Regions from separate parts of the Ammoniphilus soli genome, predicted to be linked through region 1. Evidence: riboswitches for the same ligand, from Rfam matches in the RefSeq annotation. Region 1 holds a riboswitch; the other holds the start of a gene.
The links. A riboswitch is a leader RNA that binds a small molecule or an ion and turns the genes downstream of it on or off. The one in region 1 is predicted to bind glycine.
Positions count from the first base shown of each region.

Region 1 (6,390 bases):
AAAAGATAGCGTTGTCGATTATAAAGCGATTCCTGCCGTTGTGTTCTCCGATCCTGAAATAGCCAGTGTAGGATGCAATGAGACTCAAGCGAAGGATCAGGGGTTATCCATAACAATAGGGAAATTTCCTTATGCGGCCAATGGCCGCGCCTTATCCCAGCATGCAGGCGATGGGTTTGTTAAAATCGTTGGCGACAAGGAAACGGGTTTGGTGCTGGGGGCGCAAATCGTGGGACCAGAAGCTTCTAATCTCATTGCGGAGGTGGCCCTGGCCATAGAGGCGGGAAATTCTTTAGAAGATATCGCTCATACGATTCATGCTCATCCAAGCTTAGGGGAAATCGTGATGGAAGCTGCCGAAGGAGCGCTTGGCGAGGCGATTCATCAGATAAGCAAAAGTTAGGCGCCATCCATTCAGGAGACTATATGATGAAAGTAGATTTTTAAAATTAATAGAGGTGTGGGAGTGGATTTCACCAGTATATTTAGGAGGTCATGAATGATGAAAACGGGAACGTTGGATGTAAAACGGGGAATGGCGGAAATGCAAAAGGGCGGAGTAATTATGGATGTTGTTAATGCTGAGCAAGCGAAAATCGCTGAGAATGCTGGTGCTGTGGCTGTTATGGCATTAGAGCGAGTACCATCTGATATCCGTGCCATGGGTGGTGTAGCTCGCATGGCTGATCCCAGTATTATAGAAGAAGTCATGAAGGCGGTTTCGATTCCGGTCATGGCTAAAGCAAGGATTGGACATATCGTTGAAGCCAAAGTTCTTGAAGCCCTAGGAGTAGATTATATAGACGAAAGTGAAGTATTAACTCCGGCAGATGAAGTGTTTCATATTAATAAAAAAGAGTTTACGGTTCCTTTTGTGTGCGGGGCCCGGGATTTAGGAGAAGCTTTGCGAAGAATTGGTGAAGGGGCATCGATGATTAGGACCAAAGGGGAGCCCGGTACTGGTAATATTGTAGAGGCTGTACGTCACCAACGGATGATACAAAGTCAGATTCGAAAAGTACAGGCTATGTCCTATGACGAGTTAATGGCAGAAGCAAAAAATCTAGGGGCACCTTATGAGTTGTTAGAGTTTGTGCATCAACATGGGAAACTGCCTGTTGTGAACTTTGCGGCAGGTGGAGTGGCTACTCCTGCAGATGCTGCGTTGATGATGCATTTGGGATCGGATGGTGTCTTTGTGGGATCTGGGATCTTTAAATCAGACAATCCGGAGAGGTTTGCCAAAGCCATTGTCGAGGCGACCACTCATTATCAGGATTATGAATTGATTGGGCAATTATCTAAGAACCTAGGAACGGCTATGAAAGGAATCGAGATATCAAGTCTTCTGGCAAATGAGCGGATGGCTGTGCGCGGGTGGTAACGCAGCTTTGGGGGGATGGGATGTGAAGGCGAAAAACTCTCCTTCACATCCATGATAAAACCTAATCTATACATTCAATTGGAGAAAAAATGGCCATGAGAGAATTAAAAATGCTTGATCAAGAGAATGTACGATCGGTACGATTTTGTTCCAATAAAAAACAGCATCGCGTTTTTGGTTACAATAGCTGGAAATGGTACTGCAGTGAATGCGGTATCCAATGGGCACTCAATGTTTATTCCGGTAGCATTCAATCTTATCAATACTTGGCGGACGGAACAAAGGAATTTCTTGAAGAGGTCTCTTTGGAATCATTTTTGGAAAAGAAAAGAGAAGGTTAAATGCCACAAAAAACTTGACAACATCGTGACTGTGAATTATTATATAATTAATGAATGTCCAAATTTAATAAAGCGATTGAATATTGCGGGAGAGACTGGACGGTTTGTTCAGCACCGAAGGAGCAAGTCCTAAAAAACCTTAGGATATAAACTCTCAGGTAAAAGGACCGCAATAGGACGCACCTCTGGAGAGAGCTATTGGGCCACCAAAGGGGAAGGTTCTTGTACACAGGAACTAAACTCTCAGGTAAAAGGACAGAGGAAGGGTAGAATGTAAGTTACATCTATCTTTCCTCTGTCCTTTTTTGTGCTGGGAAAGATAAGTAATGGGTTAGATTTCAACTTTATAATATGGCGGATGATGATTGTGGGAGAGACTGAACCGGCAAGGTCAGCACCGAAGGAGCAAGTCCTAAAAAGCCTTAGGAACTAAACTCTCAGGTAAAAGTACTGCAATGGGACGCGCCTCTGGAGAGAGCGATGAGCCACCAAAGGGGAAGGTTCTTGATAGAAGTCTTAATGATACAGGACGGCTACGCAAGAGCTAATCTCTCAGGTCAAAGGACAGAGGAAGGGTAAAAGTATATTTATTGATTTTACCTTTCCTCTGTCTTTTTTCGGGAAGGTACAGAACTGGTGTTCTTGTCAAAAGGATGAAGGAGGCTGTTTGGATGAGTTTGCAGATTCATGACCATGAAATTTATGAAGCGATTGAAAATGAAAGAAAAAGACAGAATACCACATTGGAATTGATTGCCTCGGAAAATTTCGTCAGTCAGGAAGTCATGGATGCCATGGGATCGGTTCTTACGAACAAGTATGCGGAAGGGTATCCTGGCAAGCGATATTATGGAGGCTGCGAATTTGTTGATGTGGTTGAAAGGCTGGCGATCGAACGGTTAACCCAATTATTTGGAGCGAAGTATGCCAATGTACAGCCTCATTCCGGCGCACAGGCGAATACGGCTGTCTATTATTCACTGCTTAATCCTGGAGATAAAATTATGGGCATGAACTTGTCCCACGGTGGTCATTTAACCCATGGAAGTCCTGTCAGCATTTCCGGAAAGTGGTTTGATGTGGTGGCTTACGGGGTTAGAGAGGACACTCATCTCATTGATTACGATGAACTGGAAGCGATCGCTCTACGCGAACAGCCTAAATTAATCATAGCCGGGGCTAGCGCATATCCGCGTGTGATTGATTTCGACAGGTTTAAAAAGATTGCTGACAAGGTAGGCGCTCGTTTGATGGTGGATATGGCTCATATTGCTGGTCTAGTGGCTGCAGGTCTGCATCCGTCTCCACTTCCGTATTCAGACGTGGTGACGAGTACCACCCATAAAACCTTGCGTGGGCCACGCGGCGGCATTGTGCTGACGAATGATGAAGAAATCATCAAGGGGATCAACAAATCGATTTTCCCAGGGCTGCAAGGTGGACCGCTTATGCATGTCATCGCTGCCAAGGCGGTTTCGTTTAAAGAAGCATTGCAACCGAGTTTCAAGGATTATGCGGCCCAAGTGGTGAGAAATGCCTCTGTTCTAGCGGAAACCCTTAAGGCGGAAGAAGCTGTTCTGGTTTCCGGCGGAACCGATAATCACTTGCTGATGATCGATGTTCGTCCATGGGGGCTAACGGGAAAAGAAGCGGAACATTTATTGGAAGAAGCGGGCATTACCGTCAATAAGAATACGATTCCCTATGATCCGGCAAGCCCCTTTGTCACAAGCGGCATTCGAATCGGAACGGCGGCCATCACCTCTCGCGGCATGAAAGAAGAAGACATGGTCACTATCGCTCAAATTATAGCAGCCGTTCTAAAAACCAAAGGGGATGCCGAGGCAGTCAGGAAACATAGAGGGACTATTCAACAATTATGTGAAGCTTATCCCCTATACGAACGCGTGCGAATCTCGTAAAAGTCTTTAATTTAGATAAGAGAGGGAGGCATTAGATCTATGTTATACAACAGCTGTTTTGATATTATTGGGCCCATTATGGTCGGACCGTCGAGTTCCCATACAGCAGGCGTTGTATCGATCGGAAAGTTTGTCTATGACTTCCTGGAAGGTTCCCCTGAAAAGGCAACCATCGTTTTCTATGATTCATTCGCTGAGACGCATAAAGGTCATGGAACGGATAAAGCGATCATAGGTGGATTGATTGGAATGGATACGGACGATGTTCGGATTCGGCATGCCGTGGAAATGGCGGGGCAACAGGGCTTGGAGATTCAATATGTGTTAGAAAATGAGTGCCCTTATTATGATCATCCGAATACGGTCCTCATTCAGGCAGAAAAAAATGGGGTAACTGAAACGATCGGCGGGGTTTCCTTAGGCGGCGGGATATCAAAAATCTTTCATATTAATGGCTTTAGCGTCGATATTCCGCTCAATGCCCCCTATGATTTGGGACGGTTGAGGGAATATAAACGGGATCTTATTTATTCTTAGTTTGCGAGGAAGATACGACATGGATATCCAATCAATGAAAGAATTGCTCAACCATTGCGAACGAGAGAAAAAAAGTATAGCGGAAATCATGCTGGACATCGAAACCTCGAAGTCTAACCGGCCTCGTGAGGCGATCATACAGATGATGAAAGAACGCTTAAGCAAAATGAAAGAGGCAGTAGATCAAGGGGTATCCGATCGGTCGACGGCACCAAGCGGCATTTCCGGTGGAGATGCTTACTTGATGGGGCAATATCAAAAAAAGGAAGATGTTCTCAGCGGTCCTTATATTGCAGATGCCATGCGATTCGCGTTTGCCACCTCGGAAAGCAATGCACGCATGGGTGTCATTGTGGCGACCCCGACAGCAGGATCGGCGGGAATTTTGCCCGGTTGCTTATTTTCCCTCTATGAAAATGGCGACTTCACATATGAACAGTTGGTAATGGGGCTGTTTACCGCTAGTGCGATCGGCTATGTCATTGCGAATCGCGCTTTTATCGCCGGTGCAGCGGGCGGATGTCAGGCGGAGGTTGGTTCGGCCACCGCGATGGCCGCTGCCGCGATTGTGGAACTTAAGGGTGGAACCCCTGGTCAGGCCATTCATGCGGCATCCATTGCCCTGAAGTCGATGCTGGGATTGGTTTGCGATCCGGTTGCCGGATTGGTGGAAGTCCCCTGCATTAAACGGAATGTGATCGGCACGTCGATTGCCTTCTCATCAGCCGATATCGGCTTGGCAGGGGTGGAAAGCCGCATTCCTTGCGATGAGGTCATCGCTGCCATGTACGATATCGGAAAGAACATGCCTCGTGCCCTCAGGGAAACGTCCCTTGGAGGGCTGGCGATCACCCCTACGGGAGAAAAGATCAGGAAACGGATTATGGAACAAAAAACAAATTAGGAGGGGTGGCAGTATGGAAGGGTTAAAGCGAACGCCACTATACCCGCTCTATGGAAAATATGGCGGGAAAACCGTTGATTTCGGCGGCTGGGAGCTTCCTGTTCAGTTTAGCAGCATCATCGAGGAACATCACGCGGTTCGAACCCGTGCGGGTCTATTCGATGTTTCTCATATGGGTGAAGTCGTGATGAAGGGGCCGGATGCCAAAAAAGCGGTCCAGCGGTTGGTTACGAATGATATCAACCCGCTTCGGGAGAATCAGGCTTTGTATGCGGCCATGTGTTACCCGAGTGGGGGAACTGTCGATGATTTGCTCGTTTATAAGATCAAAGAAGATGAGTATCTCTTAGTGATTAATGCATCCAACATCGAAAAAGATGTTTCCTGGATCATCGAACAATCCACAGGAGATCTCACGATCGATAATGTATCCCCTAAGATCGCCCAGCTGGCCTTGCAAGGTCCAAAAGCGGAAGAAATCCTGCAAAATTTGACTTCCTTTAACTTGTCGGATCTCAAATTCTTTTATTTCCAAGAAAAGGTGGACATTGCAGGCATTCCAACGCTCGTATCCCGTACCGGCTATACGGGCGAAGACGGATTCGAGCTTTATGTGGATGCCTCCGATGCATGCAGCTTGTGGGAAAAAATCTTGGAGGCAGGGAAAGGGGATATCCTTCCTTGCGGTCTAGGAGCACGAGATACGTTGCGGTTTGAAGCAAGGCTTCCCCTTTACGGCCAAGAGCTGGATAAGGATATAAGCCCGCTCGAAGCGGGTATCGGCTTTGCGGTGAAGTTGGAAGCCGAGGAAGGTTTTATTGGAAAGGAAGCCCTCATCCGACAAAAAGAAGAAGGGATTCCTCGCAAATTGGTTGGCATTGAAATGGTAGGGCGCGGGATTCCGCGTACGGGCTATCCGGTTTATGCTAGCGGAGCAGCCTTGGAGGATACGCCTATCGGCTATATCACATCAGGAACCCAATCTCCTACGTTAAAGAAGAATCTGGGCTTGGCCTTGATCCGTTCCGACTTTGCGAAGCTGGGCACGCAGCTGGAGGTTGAAATCCGAGGAAAACGGGTGGACGCGGTTACGATCAAATCCCCTTTCTATAAGAGATAAATCTAGTAAATTACAAAACATTTTGGAGGAATAACCATGAGTCAAGTCATTTCTAACCTACTGTACAGCAAGGAGCATGAATGGGTGGAGGTGTTAGGCGATAACCGAGTGAGGATCGGCATCACGGACTTCGCCCAGCATCAGTTAGGGGATATTGTCTTCGTTGAAATTCCGCAAGCGGA
Region 1 covers NZ_JBEGDL010000015.1:34,061-40,450, forward strand. The annotation lists gene lpdA (dihydrolipoyl dehydrogenase) at 1-403, shown strand, start outside; gene pdxS (pyridoxal 5'-phosphate synthase lyase subunit PdxS) at 500-1,384, shown strand; gene ABLT31_RS23985 (hypothetical protein) at 1,480-1,725, shown strand; glycine riboswitch at 1,802-1,905, shown strand; glycine riboswitch at 1,908-1,987, shown strand; glycine riboswitch at 2,084-2,188, shown strand; glycine riboswitch at 2,191-2,296, shown strand; gene glyA (serine hydroxymethyltransferase) at 2,397-3,647, shown strand; gene ABLT31_RS23995 (serine dehydratase beta chain) at 3,687-4,184, shown strand; gene sdaAA (L-serine ammonia-lyase, iron-sulfur-dependent, subunit alpha) at 4,204-5,088, shown strand; gene gcvT (glycine cleavage system aminomethyltransferase GcvT) at 5,102-6,208, shown strand; gene gcvH (glycine cleavage system protein GcvH) at 6,245-6,390, shown strand, end outside.

Region 2 (6,390 bases), on a different contig from region 1:
GAACGCCCAGTGCTAGCGGATTAGAGGAAACAATGAATAAACCTTTATGCTGATGGGCAATTTTTTCAATCGCCGCCAAATCCTCGACAACGCCGAAGAAGTTTGGATATTGGACAATCACGGCAGCGGTATTTTCATCACAAGCTTGCTCTAATGCCGCTAAATCCGTCGCCCCATCTTGATAATCGACTTCTACCACTTCATATCCTTGCCCTTTTGCGTTCACCTTGAGAATGGCCCGGGCTTCAGGATGGACGGTTTTGGAAACAACAACTGTTTTTCCTTTCGCTCCGCCAACAGCTAAATTGGCGCCTTCCGCTAAAGCGGTTGGCCCATCATACATGGAAGAGTTAGCGACTTCCATCCCAGTCAGCTCAGCTACCATCGTTTGAAACTCAAAAATGGCTTGAAGCTCACCCTGGCTTATCTCTGGCTGGTAAGGCGTGTAGGCCGTGAAAAACTCTCCGCGCAATAGAACATGATTGACCGTGCTTGGAATGTAATGGTCATAGATGCCTGCTCCAAGGAAATAGGCGTATTCATTACTGTTGGCGTTCTGGCTGGCCAGTTGGGAAAAATAGCGGACAATCTCGGGCTCAGACAGCGCTTCGGGAATGTTCAGCTTCCCCTGGAATCGGACATTGGCAGGAATGTCCGCAAACAATTCATTTACATCTTTTATCCCAAGGAACGACAGCATTTCTTTTTTATCTTCCGACGTCATGGGAAGGTAGCGATATTGCACAGTTACTCCTCCTTTATATATAAAGCATATTCATTCGCGTTCATGAAAAAAGTGGTTTCTATGGGAGAATCCGTTGACATCCAAGCGATCCAGCCTTTTGCATAGGCATTCCCGGAGGAAAGCTTTTCGGGCAATTCCAAAAGGGATCCGTTCACCTCTGTGATTTCCCCCTCGACGGGGGCATATAGGTCTGTTAAGGTTTTTGCGGACTCAACGACGCCCACGGGCTGCCCCCGCTTTACCCTTGTGCTGGGTTCAGGAAATTCCACGGCGATGATCGTCCCCAGCTGCTCACAGGCATAGGGGGTAATTCCCAGCTTTACTCGGTGCGGATCAACGATATGTACCCATACATGCTGCCGAGTAAAGTAAAGATGATTAGAACCGGCATCCATTCAATTTATTTGCTCCTTTTATAAAAAGGCGTTTTTACTATTTTCGCTTTTACGCGTTTTCCTCGAATCTCTACCTCAACCTCGGCATCCAAGTTTGCAAATTCAGAACGAATGAGGGCCAAGCCTACATTCTTCTTTAAGGTTGGCGACTGGGTTCCTGTTGTCACTTCTCCAATTTGTTCGTTACCTGAAAAGACCGGATAATGAGTGCGCGGAATCCCGCGTTCGATCATCTCAATCCCTACGAGCTTGCGAGGGACTCCCTGGGCTTTCTGTGATTGTAGAGCGGCTTTGCCTATAAAATCAGCTTCTTTATCCAATTTCACGGCAAAACCTAACCCCGCTTCCAATGGCGAAATTTCCTTCGTTAATTCCTGCCCATACAAGGGAAGCTTGGCTTCGAAACGGAGCGTATCCCTTGCTCCGAGCCCGCATGGCAGCACGCCATCGCTTTCTCCCGCTTCGAGAATCTTTTCCCAAAGGGCCGCGGCCTCATCTGCACGGCAATAAATTTCGAATCCCTCTTCCCCTGTATAGCCGGTGCGAGATACCAAGGCTTGGAATCCTCCTACATTTACATCTGGCAGGAATCGGAAAAAACCAATTTTGGATAAATCGGTATCTGTGAGTTTAGCTAAAACCTGTTCCGCAAGAGGTCCTTGCAGAGCCAATTGCGCCACTTCGCTGGAAATGTTGGTTACCTTCACATTTCCTTCTGCATGCTCTTGCAGCCAAGCAACATCTTTTTCGATATTTCCTGCATTGATGACCAGCAAATAGTGATCGTCGGCTTTTTTGTAAACCAGCAGATCGTCCACGGTTCCTCCGTCCGGATAGCACATGATAGCATATTGGGCTTGATTTTCTACTAGTTTTGAAGCATCATTGGTCGTCATTTTTTGGACAAAGGCCAAGGCATCAGGGCCTATGACGTCGACTTCTCCCATATGAGAAACGTCAAACAATCCGGCTCTTTCCCGAACAGCTTCATGTTCCTCTTTAATGCTGGAGAATTGGACCGGCAGCTCCCAACCGCCAAAATCGATGGTTTTCGCTCCATATTTGGTATAGACGGGAAATAAGGGCGTTCTTTTCAATTCCGTCACAAGGTACACCTCCACGTGATATGTATTTCTTCCCTCTATCCTTATTCTTCCTCATGATAAAGAAGTCTAGGCGGGAACGCAAAAAAGGACAGACGTAGGCTATTGCATTAGCCTACTCTGTCCTTGGTACCTGAGAGATTTTCCCCTTGGGTGGCCTAATCAGGCGCTCTCCAGAGTTGCGTCAGATAGAAGTACTTTTGCCTGAGAGATTCACCTCTTCATAGGCTTGCTCCTTCGGCGCTGCACCAGCAGTCTCTCCCTCTATCCTCATTCGCATATTTAACTTTTTCCGTAAGGAAGATGTTAAATTTAGTATGAAACCCGCTAATTTGTTAAATGCTATATTGTAACCCTAATAATCCTATCATAGATTTTCCAAAAAGGGAATTATCCGCTACAACTTTCTTATTCGGAAAGGACGAATCTTATGTTTAAAATTCCCGTCAACTTCGACCGCGAATGGGTAACAGATTTCAAGCAAAGGCTCAAGGAAGATGGACCATGGCATAAGTGGGAGCTTTTTCAATTGGCCTACCAGGCCGAGGAAGTCACTTCGGTAGCGAATTTCGATGAATTGCAATGCTTAAAGCACCTTCCTCAGTTAGAACCCTTCCCCCACCAGCTCGATACGGCCAAAAAGGTAATCACAGAAATGCACGGCAGGGCCATCCTTGCGGATGAAGTGGGACTTGGAAAAACGATTGAGGCCGGTTTAATTATTAAAGAATATATGGTTCGGGGACTAGCTAGCAAGATTCTCATTCTTGTTCCAGCTTCCCTCGTTGTTCAATGGGCAAGAGAGTTAAACCAAAAATTCGGGATTCCCGCTGTTGCCCAAAAGAAAGAATATATGTGGAAGCAATATGACGTCGTCATTGCCTCCATTGATACCGCCAAGAGAGATCCGCACCGCGAACACGTTCTCTCCCAGGATTATGATATGTTGATCATTGATGAAGCGCACAAGCTTAAAAATAAAAATACGAAAAACTACCAGTTTATCAAGGAAATCAAAAAGAAATATTGTTTGTTGCTCACTGCGACACCGATCCAAAACGATTTAGATGAACTGTACAATCTCATCACCCTGCTTAAACCGGGTTATCTGGGCCAAACCACGGACTTTCAGAAAAACTATGTGGAAAGTAAGAGACAAGCTAGAAACCATGAGGTATTGCAGGATGAACTCAAAGACATCATGATTCGCAATAAGCGGAGTGACGGAGGGCTGTTCTTTACCAAACGGATTGTAGAGGCTATTCCTGTCACATTATCTGAAGAAGAGTGGGAGCTCTATGACGGGGTTACCCGCTTCGTCAAGGAGCAATACCAGAATTCGGTGTTTAAAAATCCCCTGGCTCTCATCACGCTCCAAAGAGAGGTCTGCAGCAGCCGGTTCGCTGCCTTTGACACGCTCGTGAACATGCACAACAAATTGCCCGAAGATTCACCGGGGAGACAAGAAATTGTCAGGCTAGCAGAGCTGGTCCGAGGCATCAAGAAAAATGCGAAAGCGGAAAAAACGCTAGAGTTAATCCAAGAATGCGGGGATAAGGTCATCATCTTTACCGAGTACCGGAAAACCCAGGAGTATTTGCATCATTTCCTAGCGGAGCACGGCATCACTTCTGTCCTCTTTCGTGGAGGATTTAAACGAAATAAAAAGGATTGGATGACAGAACTATTCCAAAACCGCGCTCAGGTGCTCATTGCCACCGAAGCAGGAGGGGAAGGAATCAATCTTCAGTTTTGTAATCGGATCATTAATTTTGACCTGCCCTGGAATCCCATGCGGGTAGAGCAACGGATCGGCCGCGTCCATCGTCTGGGGCAAACGAGAGATGTGTTCATCTACAATCTATCGACTCAAAACACGATTGAAGAGCATATTTTACATTTGCTTTACGAAAAGATTAACCTCTTCGAAATGGTCATCGGCGAGTTAGACACCATTGTTGAAAAAATGAAATTGACTCAATCCATTGAAAACAATCTCGTGAATATTTTCCTTGAATCAGAATCCTTCCGTGAAATGGAGATTAAGATCAATAACATCGGAGAGGTAATGAGCATGTGTAAGGAATCCATTCCCGCGAGGGAGGAAATGCTACAGTGATGAATCAGCAAGAAATTCGCAGCTATATTGAAGGCTATTTCAGAGCCTTTCAAAGTCCATTTACGGAAGAGACCCCCGCTTACTTTACGGTGCAGCTTCCCGTCGAAGTGGATAAGGATTTAGGGAATCGGCCCTTTTATTGGACCTATGTGGAGAAAATTGGTTTAGAGCCAAACCCTCTCCACTTAACCTTCATCTTTGATCGGGAGCAAGTTCCGGAGGGCGTTCGTGGAGAGGAACTAATTTTTGGCTCCAGGCGGCTTCATCAGATTTTTGAATCGGCCAAGAAACATGGGAAGTTTGTTCGACTGTATGAGCACATAGAGCCTCAACCTGCTTTAGGTTCTTTTTCCTCGGTCGCTTTGGTTCCCTGGTTAGGGGTTAACTTTAAAGTGGAATTCATTTGTGATCAAAAAAAGGATTTGCTGCTGCCCCTCGGGATCAATCTGATTTCCGGGGCAATTGTGTCAAATTTCTACCAATCCGTTTCTCAATTGGATCTTACCCCAAAGCTTCCCGATTACTCTTTTACAATGCAGCCCATCTTCGGTATCGATTCGGGGATATCCCGTCTCGAACAATTTATTCAAAGCTGCTTGGACCAGGAAGATACGCTTTGGGCCAAGTTAGCCATCGAACGATTAGATGAAGAAAAGCAGCTGATTGAGTCCTTTTACCAAAAAGAATCGATTCGTCAAGGGAAGACCGAGGAAGAACAGGAACTAGCAGAGGAAAGAAAAATAAAGCTGGCAGCCGAAAAAGAAACGCGGTTGCAAGAATTGGAGTGGCAGTTCCAGCCACGCATTGAAGTTTCCGCTGTAAATGCAGGTCTTTTTTATCTTAGGACTTCCATTCAGGAGTAGTTTTCTGTCGGAAAGGGACGGAAAATTTATCGGTTCCGACAGAAACCCCCGACAAAGAATAGCAAATTTTGTAAACATTTTACTGTAAGATGGACATATCATAGGGAGTTAGGGGGAATCGTCATGAACCGATGGCTAGTGATCTGTCTATTATGCGCATTACTGATTGTGCCATGGACGGGACAAGCAGAAACGTGGAGGGAGTCATTCCAGTCCCAAGTCAAGCAATGGGCAGAAGAACTCGCTCTTCAAGATCAGCGTTTTGCTCCCTTCGCACAAGCTTCCATTCGGCATGAAGGACTCGGTCCAAACTCGAAGCAATGGCTCGTTACCTTTTTCAACGAACATCAGAAGGTTGGGTATATGGTCGTTGGGGAAGACCCTTCCGGATTTGTTTTATTGGAATATGGTTTAGGAGAATATACTTTATTTGATGAGGAAACCATGAAGCAGCTCCAATCCTCGCAATCCGATATGTCCAAGCATTATGCGGCATTGGAATCCGTATGGCTAGATAAAAGTAGAATTTTCGATGGAAAATCAGGAGAAAAATATCCTGTCGAAGCAGGTTTAACGGAGACCGAGCTAGCGTCGTCCGTTCGGAAAGAAGCTGTGCTGGAGACATCGTTTCATCAAGAAGCTCTTCCCTTTAAGGAAGGATGGCTCAAGCCGGGGGAAATCATCCAAGAGGAAATGGACTTGGTAACAGAAATAGCTCAAGGTGAAGTGTCCTTTATCGCTCGCTTATTCCAAAATACAGTAACTGCCCCATTCAAGGTCCTTGGTTACCACCAATGGGGAGAGCAGCTTTTCGTGGAACTCGATGATTATGGAAGCCGGTATATCCCTTTTCGGTATGCAGTCCAAGTGGGGGAGTTTTATCAATAGGAGTGCGTAAAGACGAAATAAGACAAACTTAAGCGGCTGTCCTATCGGTCGGTAAAATGGTTTTTACCGACCTTTAGGGACAGCCTCTTTCTGCGTTCTATTAGTGCGGGATAGCATGATTGATTTGTCTTAGGATTTCTTGCGGTGTCTTTCCTTCCGCATTAATGACTGGGGACCCGGTCGCTGCTTCCGCAAACCCCATCACATTTTCATCCATTCCTGAAATGACAAAGCAATCGGCATCACTGGCTGCATTTGTCCCAATCCCTACAACGTT
Region 2 covers NZ_JBEGDL010000026.1:16,154-22,543, forward strand. The annotation lists gene gcvPA (aminomethyl-transferring glycine dehydrogenase subunit GcvPA) at 1-745, opposite strand, end outside; gene ABLT31_RS29060 (glycine cleavage system protein H) at 748-1,140, opposite strand; gene gcvT (glycine cleavage system aminomethyltransferase GcvT) at 1,146-2,246, opposite strand; glycine riboswitch at 2,426-2,517, opposite strand; gene ABLT31_RS29070 (DEAD/DEAH box helicase) at 2,674-4,362, shown strand; gene ABLT31_RS29075 (YqhG family protein) at 4,362-5,225, shown strand; gene ABLT31_RS29080 (hypothetical protein) at 5,349-6,113, shown strand; gene ABLT31_RS29085 (YkuS family protein) at 6,214-6,390, opposite strand, start outside.
Region 2: another riboswitch for glycine. It lies ahead of gcvT (glycine cleavage system aminomethyltransferase GcvT); the one in region 1 lies ahead of glyA (serine hydroxymethyltransferase).